DNA from 4 places in the Streptomyces sp. SP18BB07 genome. Region 1 is predicted to be linked to each of the others. Evidence: riboswitches for the same ligand, from Rfam matches in the RefSeq annotation. Region 1 holds a riboswitch; each other region holds the start of a gene.
What was found. Region 1 has a riboswitch for cyclic di-AMP ahead of PUR53_RS03960 (transglycosylase family protein). Riboswitches for the same ligand answer to the same signal wherever they lie in the genome.
Positions count from the first base shown of each region.

Region 2: linked by a shared signal. The riboswitch ahead of PUR53_RS07545 (C40 family peptidase) and the one ahead of PUR53_RS03960 (transglycosylase family protein) in region 1 are both predicted to bind cyclic di-AMP.
Region 3: linked by a shared signal. The riboswitch ahead of PUR53_RS16955 (M23 family metallopeptidase) and the one ahead of PUR53_RS03960 (transglycosylase family protein) in region 1 are both predicted to bind cyclic di-AMP.
Region 4: linked by a shared signal. The riboswitch ahead of PUR53_RS24665 (M23 family metallopeptidase) and the one ahead of PUR53_RS03960 (transglycosylase family protein) in region 1 are both predicted to bind cyclic di-AMP.

Region 1 is NZ_JAQYWT010000215.1:96,965-99,954, forward strand. It holds gene PUR53_RS03955 (transglycosylase family protein) at 1-913, shown strand, start outside; cyclic di-AMP (ydaO/yuaA leader) riboswitch at 1,096-1,295, shown strand; gene PUR53_RS03960 (transglycosylase family protein) at 1,300-1,992, shown strand; gene eno (phosphopyruvate hydratase) at 2,362-2,990, shown strand, end outside.
Region 2 is NZ_JAQYWT010000237.1:28,204-31,193, forward strand. It holds gene PUR53_RS07540 (hypothetical protein) at 114-467, shown strand; gene PUR53_RS07545 (C40 family peptidase) at 511-1,701, opposite strand; cyclic di-AMP (ydaO/yuaA leader) riboswitch at 1,711-1,868, opposite strand; gene pcrA (DNA helicase PcrA) at 2,123-2,990, shown strand, end outside.
Region 3 is NZ_JAQYWT010000295.1:140,687-143,676, reverse strand. It holds gene PUR53_RS16960 (GntR family transcriptional regulator) at 1-468, opposite strand, end outside; gene PUR53_RS16955 (M23 family metallopeptidase) at 670-1,458, opposite strand; cyclic di-AMP (ydaO/yuaA leader) riboswitch at 1,472-1,643, opposite strand; gene PUR53_RS16950 (M16 family metallopeptidase) at 1,848-2,990, opposite strand, start outside.
Region 4 is NZ_JAQYWT010000324.1:177,690-180,679, forward strand. It holds gene PUR53_RS24660 (rhamnogalacturonan lyase family protein) at 1-523, opposite strand, end outside; gene PUR53_RS24665 (M23 family metallopeptidase) at 756-1,772, opposite strand; cyclic di-AMP (ydaO/yuaA leader) riboswitch at 1,777-1,935, opposite strand; gene PUR53_RS24670 (alpha-galactosidase) at 2,238-2,990, opposite strand, start outside.

The DNA.
Region 1 (2,990 bases):
GGCGGAGTGCGAGAGCGGTGGCTCCTGGAGCGCGGACACCGGGAACGGGCGCTACGGCGGCCTCCAGCTCACCCAGGCGAACTGGGAGAAGTACGGCGGCCTCGACTACGCCACGACCGCCGACCAGGCCAGCCGTTCGCAGCAGATAGCCGTCGCCGAGAAGGTGCTCGCCGACCAGGGCGTCGGCGTCTGGTCCACCTGCGGCCTGCTCCACAACCTCGGCGGTGACTCCGGTTCCGCCGACGTGGACACGGGCGTCGCGGACGACTCGACGAAGGCGGGCAGTTCATCCGGCTCGTCAGACTCGTCCAGCTCATCCGATTCATCCGGTTCGTCGGATTCCTCCACTTCGACCGGCGGGGCCGACTCGGCCAAGTCCGGCGACTCGGGCGACTCCGGCGCGCCCGGCGACTCGACCTCCGATGTCTTCGACGGGTCCACCAAAGCCAAGACCGGCTCGGGGTCCGATGCCGACTCGGGCGACTCGAGTGACTCGGACGGGTCCGCGAGCCCCGAGGCCACGAAGTCACCCAAGTCGGACAATTCATCGCAGAGCGACGACTCTTCGGACGGCGAGAGCGAGACCGGCACCGGTCGTCACCGCGGCGCCAGCGCCGACGAGAGCGCCGCCGCGGGCACGGAGGCCGACGCGGACGCGGCCGACGACTCCCGCGCCGACTCCACCCCCTCCGGCCGTCACGCCTCCCGTGGCGGCGACGCGGCGCGCGAGGGTGTGGACGGCGCCTACACCGTCCGCGCGGGCGACAGTCTGACGCGGATCGCGAACTCGCTCGACCTGGACGGCGGGTGGCGCACGCTCTACTCCGAGAACGAGGGCACGGTCGGAACTGACCCGGACCTTATCCTTCCCGGTCAGACCCTCGAAGTCGGTGCCGAAACGGGCGAAAAGTAGCGACAGTTCGGGTCACTGTTCGCCCCTGAATGCCCGTTTTGATCTAGGTGGGAGATGAATCACAGACCCCCTGATCGTCTTTGAAATCCGGGCAATCACGTGTTTACGGTCGTGACCGCTCGCCACAGCGGGCCCCTGCGGTCGGTACGCCGAATCCTGCCAACGGCCGCAAGGAACAGTCGTCGCGTCAAGCGCCGTAGGCAGGAGCGGGGGACCCAAGGTAAGTGCCGGGTCCGGTGGTTGCGGCCCTTCGGGGGCGCACGTCCGGAACCGGCTCGGGGTGAAGCCGCGCGAAGTGAGCCGAGAGGCGCACGAGCGCGGCCGGGCAACTCAACCGGCCCGAACCCGACAGCTCACCTCGCAGGCGTCGGTGAGGGGATCTCTCCATGCTGTTTTCCAGCAAGGGCAAGCACCGTCGTCCGTCCAAGGCCGCTCGCGCCATCGCCGTCGCCGGTGTCACCGGCGCCGCGGCGGTCGCCGCTCCGCTGATGGCCGCCGGCAGCGCCTCCGCCGCCACCGCCTCCGAGTGGGACGCCGTCGCCCAGTGCGAGTCCGGCGGCAACTGGTCCATCAACACCGGCAACGGCTACTACGGCGGTCTGCAGTTCTCGGCTTCCACCTGGGCCGGGTACGGCGGCACGAAGTACGCCTCCACCGCCGACCAGGCCACCAAGGCGCAGCAGATCGAGATCGCCGAGAAGGTCCTCGCGGGCCAGGGCAAGGGTGCCTGGCCGGTCTGCGGCAAGGGCCTGTCCGGCGCCGCGTACAACGGCGCCGCCGCCTCCTCCGGCTCCTCGAACTCCGGCTCCTCGCAGCAGAGCACGCAGGAGAGCACCAAGAAGAGCACCGAGGACACCCGCGCCTCCCGCTCCTCCGAGCGCGCCACCGTCGAGACCCCGACCGGCAAGAAGGTCAAGAAGGGCGACGGCGAGTACAAGGTCGTCACCGGCGACACCCTCAGCGCCATCGCCGCGAAGAAGAACGTCAAGGGTGGCTGGGAGAAGCTCTTCGAGCTGAACAAGGACATCATCGACGACGCCGACTTCATCTACCCGGGTCAGCAGCTCCACCTGAGCTGACCCGTCACAGCCGTGGGGACGGGTCAGGCTGGGCCGAAGAATCCGGCCGCTCCCCAGCTGAACCACAGCCCGCTCACATCCGTGTCCTCCATAGTGAAGACCCCGTGAGGGCCGTCCCCCCGTCCCCACGGGCTCCCCGCCCCGGTGCGCATTCCCCCGTACGCACCGGGGCGGGGCTTTTTCATGCCCGCCCCTTCCTTCTGTTCACTTTCCGGCCCACCCCCCTTTGTTCCGAGCTGGAACAATAGGTACGGTCTCTCTGTCCACGGGACGGTCGGTCGGCTGCCGACGAGCCCGGGGCGGTTAGGCTCTAGTCGCAAGGCCCGCGGGCCCCGCACTTCCGCGTCACATCCCATGAAGGAGATGCTCGTGCCGTCCATCGACGTCGTCGTAGCCCGGGAAATCCTCGACTCGCGAGGCAACCCCACCGTCGAGGTCGAGGTCGGCCTCGACGACGGCAGCACGGGTCGTGCCGCCGTTCCGTCCGGCGCCTCCACCGGTGCCTTCGAGGCCATCGAGCTCCGTGACGGCGACCCCAACCGCTACCTCGGCAAGGGCGTCGAGAAGGCCGTCCTCGCCGTGATCGAGCAGATCGGCCCGGAGCTCGTCGGCTACGACGCCACCGAGCAGCGCCTGATCGACCAGGCGATGTTCGACCTGGACGCCACCGACAACAAGGGCTCGCTCGGCGCCAACGCCATCCTCGGCGTCTCCCTCGCCGTCGCCCACGCCGCCTCCGAGGCCAGCGACCTGCCGCTCTTCCGCTACCTGGGCGGCCCGAACGCGCACCTGCTGCCCGTTCCGATGATGAACATCCTGAACGGCGGCTCGCACGCCGACTCCAACGTGGACATCCAGGAGTTCATGATCGCCCCCATCGGCGCGGAGTCCTTCTCCGAGGCGCTGCGCTGGGGTGCCGAGGTCTACCACACCCTCAAGAAGGTGCTGAAGACCAAGGGCCTGTCCACCGGCCTCGGCGACGAGGGCGGCTTCGCCCC
Region 2 (2,990 bases), on a different contig from region 1:
GCGGTGCTATGGAGCGCATATATGCAAGATCATCGAGAAGTGCCGATCGCGGGTTCCCGCAGCGTCCGCCCCCGGTGCCCGACCGGCTGCGGACCCCTCATTAGGCTCCGCGCATGGACGTACTCATCCACATCCTCGTCGGCCTCCACATCATCGGCATCGCCTCCCTCCTGGGCGGATTCCTCACCCAGCTGAAGGCCATGGGCCAGGGCGCGGCCCGCTTCGTCCCCGCCATGCTGCACGGCGCGCTCACCATGCTCGTCACCGGCGTCCTCCTCGTCGGCCTCAACCAGGCCGACGACCAGCCCGTCAACAACATCAAGATCGGCATCAAGCTCGCCCTGCTGATCGTGATCCTCGGCCTGGTCTACGTGAAGCGCGACGAGGAGACGGTGGAGAAGCCGCTCTTCGCCCTGGTGGGCGCGCTGACCACCGCGAACGTCTTCATCGCGGTGCTCTGGACCTGAGGCGAGCCGCTGCGCCGAGCCCGTCGGACGGGCCCGGCGGGGGTCACGCCGGTCGTACCACGCTGTGGATCGAGGACTCGCCGTCGTAGAAGACCGACTCCTCGCGGACGTATGTGCCTGGCTTGGGGGCGTGGATCATCATGCCGTTGCCGATGTAGAGGCCGACGTGGCCGATGTTGTCGTAGAAGAAGACGAGGTCACCCGGCTTGGCGTCGGCGAGGGGGACGGTGGTGCCCGCCTCGACCTGGTCGTAGGTGGTGCGCGGGAGGTCGACGCCGGCGGCCTTCCAGGCGGCCTGGGTGAGGCCGGAGCAGTCGTAGGAGCCGGGGCCGGTGGCACCCCAGACGTACGGCTTGCCGATCTGCGCTCGGGCGAAGGCCAGGGCCTTGGTGGCCTTCGCCGCGTAGGTGGAGTCCTCGACCGGGGCGGTGGTCCCGGTGGTGCCCGGCGACGTCTCCGTGCCGCCGGCGGTCCCTCCCGGGGCCTCCTGGGTCTCCTGGGCGGTCGGGGTCTCCTGGCTCGCCTGCGCCGCCTGCTGCCGCGCGAGCTCCTCCGCCTTGCGGTCGGCCTCCTCCTGCTCGCGCTGTTCGATCGCGGCGAGCCGGGCCTTCTCCTGGGCGGTGAGGGTGGAGAGCAGTTCGCGGGCCTCGGCGAGCTTCGCCTGGACCTTGGCCTTGCTGGTCTTGAGGGCGTTCTGCGACTCGGTGAGCTTTTCGAGGCTGTCGCTCGCCGTCCGGCGCTGCTCCGCCGCGTCGGCCTGCTCGGTGACGTACGCGTCGACGGCTACCTTCTGACGGTCCGTCAACCGGTCCATCAGCTGGTTCTGGTCGAAGTAGTCCTGCGGGTTGTCCGCCAGGAGCAGCGAGGCCTGGTCGGGAGCGGCTGCGCCGGTGCGGTACTGGGCCGCCGCGAACGAACCCAGTTCCTCCCGCGCCTCGTTGAGCTTCTCCGTGCGCTGGGCGACGTCGTCGAGGAGGGTGTCGACCTTCTTCTTCTGCTTGGTCGTCCGCTCCTTGGCCGCGTTGTAGTTCTCGGTCGCCGACCCGGCCTGGCGGTAGAGGTCGTCGACCTTCTTCTCGACCTCCTCCAGGCTCGGCCTGTCGTCGGCGGAGGGCGCGGCGGTGGCCGTCTGGGAGAGCAGGGCCACGGAGGTCAGGGCGGCCGTGGCGAGAGCGGGGGTGCGTATGCCCGCGCGCGTCCGGCCGGTCGGACGCGGCTTGCGGTGCGGCGCCATGGTGCGGCGTCTCCTTCCGTTGTCCGCCTACCGAGTTAGCTGTCGGGTTCGGGCGCAAGCTTCGGAAGGTTTGCCCTACGACCCTTGCCGCGAGCGGCGGTCGGGTCGATTCACCCCAGAGGTCGGTGGGTCCCCGGTTCCGGCGCCGGGAGAGGCGTACCGGACTCGGCGGAGGCCGTGCGGCCCGGCGACGTTCGCCGGTTGTGTCGTACGACCTAAAGAAGAAGCTAGCCAACTCGTGTGGCCCGTGTGAAGGTTGATGTTCGATATGCCCGATACGTTTTCGTGACCTTAGCCTCTTCCGCGCGACAGGCGGTACGCTCGATCGCTCACCGTCGTGAGGTGGACGCGGTGGGTGGTGGGTGTGGACTTCCCGGGGCGGCCCCTCGCTGTCAGTGGGGGCGCCTAGACTCGGAGAGCGATGAGCAGCCTCTTTGACGACAGCTTCCTGGCGGACCTCCAGGCCCCCCGCGGCCACGCGGAGGAGCCCCCGCCGCCGCCCGAGGACGATCACGTGCCGGAGCCGCTTCCGGACGATCTGTTCGGCGGGAAGTTCGACGTGCCACCGGACCGGGACGAGTACTACAGAGGCGGCGCCCCCCGCCCGGCCATCGACGCGGCGGCCCTCCTGGACGGGCTGAACGAGAACCAGCGCGCGGCCGTGGTGCACGCCGGATCCCCCCTGCTCATCGTCGCCGGCGCGGGCTCCGGCAAGACCCGGGTGCTCACCCACCGCATCGCCCACCTGCTCGGCGAGCGGCAGGTCCACCCGGGGCAGATCCTCGCGATCACCTTCACCAACAAGGCCGCCGGTGAGATGAAGGAGCGCGTCGAGCAGCTCGTCGGCCCGCGCGCGAACGCGATGTGGGTCATGACCTTCCACAGCGCGTGCGTCCGGATCCTGCGCCGCGAGTCGAAGAAGCTCGGCTTCACGTCCTCGTTCTCGATCTACGACGCCGCCGACAGCAAGCGGCTGATGGCGCTCGTCTGCCGTGATCTGGACCTCGACCCGAAGCGCTTCCCGCCCAAGTCCTTCAGCGCCAAGATCTCGAACCTGAAGAACGAGCTGATCGACGAGGAGGACTTCGCCGCCCAGGCCGCCGACGGCTTCGAGAAGACCCTCGCGCAGGCCTACGCGCTCTACCAGTCCCGCCTCCGCGAGGCGAACGCGCTGGACTTCGACGACCTGATCATGACGACGGTCAATCTGCTGCGCGCTTTCCCGGACGTCGCCGAGCACTACCGCCGTCGCTTCCGCCATGTCCTCGTCGATGAGTACCAGGACACCA
Region 3 (2,990 bases), on a different contig from region 1:
CCAGGCGATCTTGTGCCGCAGCTGGGCGAGTGTCGAGGTCAGGGCGGGGCTGCCGGAGGCCTGTGCGAGCGTCTCGTGGAACCAGCCGCCCAGGGAGCGCAGATCCTCGCTGTTGCCCCTCCTGGCCCGCTCCTGGCCCAGCCTGACCAGACCCCGCAACACCTTGAGGTGCGCCTCCGTACGGCGCTGCGCGGCCCGGGCGGCGCCCAGGGGCTCCAGCAGCATGCGCATCTCCAGCAGGTCGGCGGCCTCCTGCTCGGTCGGCTCGGCGACGCACGCGCCCGCGTGCCGGCGGGTCACCACGAAGCCCTCGGCCTCCAGCGTGCGCAGCGCCTCGCGCACGGGCACCCGGCTGACGCCGTAGCGGCGGGCGAGCAGTTCCTCGGTGAGCCGGCTGCCGCGCTCGTAGACACCCGCGACGATGTCATCACGGATCGCCGTGCATACCGAGTGCGCCGGAATACGCATGACCGACCTCCGCCTTAATCCCCGTGAAACGTCGATGATTGACGTGTGTTCCAGCGACTCTATTGCAGCGGAGCGGAATTTCCGATGGCGGACCGGAATCCAGGGATATTTTTTGGACAGGAGGTACGTCACAAGGTGGTTCGTAGAACGAGGAAAGCCCCGGCTCGGTGAGCCGGGGCCTCCTGGAAGCGTGGGTGCGCGTCAGACGTTCACGCCGTGCGAGCGCAGGTACGCGGCGGGGTCGATGTCCGAGCCGTACTCGGCCGTCGTCCGGGCCTCGAAGTGCAGATGGGCCCCGGTGACGTTGCCGGTGGCCCCGGAGAGGCCTATCTGCTGGCCGGGGGTGACCGTCTGGCCGACGGAGACGCCGATGGACGACAGGTGGCCGTACTGGGTGTACGTGCCGTCGTTCATCTTGATGACGATGTTGTTGCCGTAGGCACCGCCCCAGCCCGCCTCGACGACCGTGCCGGAGCCGACCGCGTGGACGGCCGTGCCGGACGCGGCGTGGAAGTCGACACCGGTGTGGCTGCCGGAGGACCAGACCGCACCGCCGGCCTTGTAGCCGGTGGAGATGTAGGAGCCGCTGATGGGGGCGACGTAGGCGTTGAGGCGCTCGCGCTCGGCCGCGCGGGCGGCACGGGCCTTGATCTCCTCGCGCTCCTTGGCGGCGGCACGTTCCTGCTCGGCCTTCTCGGCGGCGGCCTTCCTGGCCTCCTCCTGCGCCTTCTTCTTGACAGCGGCCACCTCGGCAGCCTGCTGCTGGGCCACGGCCTGGGCGTCGACCTGGTCGGCGACCGTGTCGCCGAGAGTGATGATCTGGTTCAGGCCGGTCTGCTCGACGGCGGGCTCCTCCGCGGCGAGCGCGGGGCCGGCGAGGGTGCCGAGGACACCGGTGGTGGTGAGAGCGGCTACGCCCACGTTCCTCGTGGTCGTGCGCTGCACACGGCCGGGACGGCGGTGCTTGCCGGGGGCGCGGGTGAACGCCATGAAGTGGCTGATCCTTTCCTTCCTTCTCGCCTACCGGGTTAGCTGACGGGTTCGGAGCAGGAAGGTCTCCTACGGCTACCCCTCGTTTCGCGTCGCTCCGCGAAGGGCACCCGATTCACCCCAGGGACTTCGGTGGGTCCCCGGCTCCCCTGGCTCGCGCCATGGGGACTCGGCGATGACTGTCCGGTGCCGCGGATGCGGCGAACTTCTGACGAACAGCCGGACTGACGCTAAGTGGGCCGTCTTCGAAATAACAAACGGATCACAGGATTTGTTAACTACGCCACAGGTCAGACACGCAACCTCCGCCACCAATACGGACAAACATGGGCCCTGGTGACTCTTCCGTCACCAGGGCCCCACTGACACGCGTCCGTACGGTCGTTCCCCTACTCGGCCGGGACGACGGTCACTTCGCCGATCCCGAGGGCCCTGACCGGCTCCTCGATCTGCGCGGCGTCCCCGACGAGGACGGTCACCAGACGGTCCACCGGGAAGGCGCTCACGGCCGCCGCGGTGGCCTCCACGGTGCCGGTGGCGGCGAGTTGGCGGTACAGCGTCGACTGGTAGTCGTCCGGCAGGTACTGCTCGACCTGGTCGGCCAGCGTGCTCGCCACGGCCGCGGCCGTCTCGAACTTGAGCGGGGCGACCCCGACGAGGTTCTGCACGGCGACATCACGCTCGGCGTCGGTCAGGCCCTCGGCGGCGAGGGTGCGCAGCACCGTCCACAGATCGTCCAGCGCCGGCCCGGTGTTGGGGGTGTCGACGGAGCCGCTGATGGCGAGCATCGCGACGCCCGAACCGTCGGGCGCGGCCCGCAGCACCTGGCCGAACGCCCGCACGCCGTAGGTGTAGCCCTTCTCCTCGCGCAGGACGCGGTCCAGACGGGAGGTGAGGGTGCCGCCGAGGCAGTAGGTGCCGAGCACCTGGGCCGGCCACACCCGGTCGTGCCGGTCGGCGCCCACGCGGCCGATGAGCAACTGGGTCTGCACGGAACCGGGACGGTCCACGATGATCACGCGCCCGGTGTCGTCGGCGCTCACCGACGGCACGGGCCGCGGGGCAGCCGGGGAGCCGGTCCAGGCGCCCAGGGTGTCGCCGAGCAGCGCGTCGAGGTCGACCCCCGTGAGGTCGCCCACGACCACGGCGGTGGCCGTCGCGGGGCGTACGTGCCGCTCGTAGAAGGCGCGCACGGCCGCGGAGTCGATGCCCTCGACGGTCTCCTCGGTGCCCTGGCGGGGCCGCGACATCCGGGAGGTGGCCGGGAACAGCTGCTTGGAGAGCTCCTTGGCGGCCCGGCGGCCCGGGTTGGCGGTCTCGTGCGGGATCTCGTCGAGCCGGTTGGCCACCAGCCGCTCGATCTCGCCGTCCTCGAACGCGGGGGCCCGCAGGGCGTCGGCGAGCAGACCGAGGGCCTTCTCCAGCCGCGACACCGGCACTTCGAGGGACAGGCGTACGCCGGGGTGGTCGGCGTGCGAGTCGAGGGTGGCGCCGCACCGCTCCAGCTCGGCGGCGAACTCCTCGGCCGTGTG
Region 4 (2,990 bases), on a different contig from region 1:
GCGTGTACGCCTCCAGCAGGTCGGGCCGGTCCCTGGTCTGCGAGAGCCGGCTCACCACCAGCTCGTACCGCCCGTCCCCGTCGAGGTCGCCGGGCCAGGCGTGCTGCACGGTGTAGCCCTCCGCCGCGGCGAGCGGGATCTCGGCGTGCCCCTGACCGAGTACCAGCCCCGAACTCGGCTTTCCCTCCCGCCCGTCGACGACGGCCCGCACGCTGTACGCGCCCGTGCCGGGGCTGGTGTCCCGGTAGGTCGTCGAGCGGGTGATCGGCGCCCGGTTCAGCCGCCTGCCGCCCTTGTAGACGTTGAAGCCGATCGCGTCGCCGTGGCGCGCGTACTCCGTGCCGAGCAGCCGCCAGCTGAGGAAGGTCCCGCCGTCGGACGGTATGGCGACCAGACCCCGGTCCAGGTTCTCCACGACTCGGCGTGGTCTCTCCGCGGCATGGCCGCCGGGTGCGGAGAAGAGACCGGCGAACAGGGCGGCGGCGGTCAGGAAGACGGTTCTTCGACGTCGGGCAGTACGCACCGACACTCCTTCACAGAGACAGAAAGCGCTTACGCGGATCACTGTCCCCTCCCCTCGCGGCACTGTCGAGGTTTCGATCGGCCATGCCACACGACCGCAACACGGTGATCATGAAACGCCGAAGGCCGGCCCCTGATCACAGGGACCGGCCTTCGGCATTCGGGCGCCGGGTGCAGGTGACGTCAGCCGCCGGGGGGCGGTGCCGTCAGCCGCCGGGGCTCGAAGGGTGTCGTCAGACGCCGACGCCCTTCGAGCGGAGGTAGGCCAGCGGGTCGATGTCCGCGCCGTAGTTGGGGCTGGTGCGGATCTCGAAGTGGAGGTGCGGTCCGGTGACGTTGCCGGTCGCGCCCGAGAGGCCGATCTGCTGGCCGCCGCTCACGGACTGACCCGCGGAGACGGAGATCGAGGACAGGTGGGCGTACTGGGCGTAGTAGCCGTCGGCGAGCTTGATGACGACCTGGTTGCCGTACGCGCCGCCCCAGCCGGCGGAGACGACGGTGCCCGCGCCCACGGCCTTGAGGCTGGTCCCGGTCGGGGCCACGAAGTCGACGCCCGTGTGGTAGCCGCTGGACCACATGCTGCCGGCGGTCTTGTACGCGGTACCGACGGTCCCGCTCAGGATGGGCCGGCTGAAGCCGGAGGCGTTGGACGACGAGGACTGGCCGCTCGCCGTGGAGGTCGACACCTTGGTGTCCTTCGACTCCTGCTTCGCGGAACCGGAGGGCTTCGACGGCTGGGACGGCGCGGCCGACTCGGCGGGCTTCGAGGACTGCGACAGCTGCGGCTTGGACGAGGAGCGCGACGTCTCGCTCGACGCGGCCCGCTCACCTATCGACAGCTTCAGCCCCGGGTGGATGAGCGAGGGGTCGGAGCCGATCGCCTCCCGGTTGTCCGAGTACAGCTGCTTCCAGCCGCCCTCGACGTCCTGTTCGTCCGCGATCTTCGCGAGGTAGTCGCCGACCTTCACCGAGTAGGTCTTGGTCGCCGCCTTCTTGGTGGCGGTCTTCTCCGCCTGCGCGGCCTTCTCGGCCTGCTCGATCCGCGCGCCGACCTCGGCCGCGGCCTTCTCGGCGGCGATCGTCGTCGGCTTCTCGGAGACACCGGAGACGGTGGCGCTCGGGGTCGCGGCGTGGGCGCCGGCGGCTCCGATCAGCGGCAGCGCGAGCGCCGCGCCACCGGTGCCGGCGGCGGCGATCGAGCGGGTGAAGCGCTGGGGCTTCGGACGGCGGTGCTTACCCTTCGCGGGCATGACGAATTCCTCTCCGGCGCCTGCGAGGTGAGCTGTCGGGTGCGGACTGGAGATGTCCGGCCGTGTTTGCGCACGGCTTTACCCCTAGCCGTTCCGGAGACCGGAACAGGCGGTGATTCCTGTGGGTCCCCCGCTCCTGCCGTGGATCGGGTCGGTACGCGGCTCCGGTCGGCGGCAGGATTGGGCGTCCGTCCGGATTGACGCCGAACGTAAGCGACTTGTGCCCACAGAGACAACCATTGGGACTTCCTGTGCGTCTTCCGCACTGATCCTTACATCAATTCACCATCACGCTCCGTAATAGACCGGTCTAGGGCGCATTCCAACCTCCCTGGAAATCCGCACGAATTACGTGGACATGACGGCAACGGAATGTCACGAATATGACGCTGCTCACGCGCCTACGGCCCAGTAGGCTTTATTCCAGGTCTTGTTGGATTTACAGCTCTATTTCGGACAGAAGGCTCAAGTGCGGCGGAGTCGGATAATCGTCGCATCGAAGTCGCCGCGCAGCCCGGTCGGCAATCCGTGATGCGCCAGCACGGCACCCCGGTGCATTTCGCCCGTTTCGCGGCACTCGTAGGTCCCCGTCGGGTCCAGCCCGCGCAGTCGCAGCGGGGCGAGCGGCTCGCCGTAGTGCTGGGCCTGGAGCCAGGCGAGGACGACGACCTCGTCACCGTGGACGTACTGCACGGCGCTCAGCCCGCCCGTCGGCGGCCGCAGCCGGTACAGGTCGCCGCGCTGCACGACCGGCCGGATCTCCTTGTACAGCTCCACCCACTCCCGGGCCTCGGCCAGCTCCTCCTCGCTCCACTCGGTGAGGTCGCCGCCCACGCCGAGCACACCCGCCATGGCGCTGACGAACCGGAACCGCAGCGAGCTGACCCGCCCGTTGAGCTGGTTGTTCGGGCTGTCGGTGACCCAGGCGGCCATGGCCCGCGCCGGGTGGATCTGGCTGAAGCCGTGCTGGATGGCGAGCCGGTCGAGCGGGTCGGTGTTGTCGGAGGTCCACACCTGGTCCGTCCGCGCCATGACCCCGAGGTCGATCCGGCCGCCGCCGCCCGAGCACGACTCGAACGCGACCCCCGGGTGCGCGGCCCTGAGCCGGTCCAGCAGGGCGTAGAAGGCGTGCACGTGCTCGACCCACAGCTTCTGCGGATAGGGCTCACCGGGCCAGCCCGCGTCCGTGAAGCAGCGGTTGAAGTCCCACTTCACATA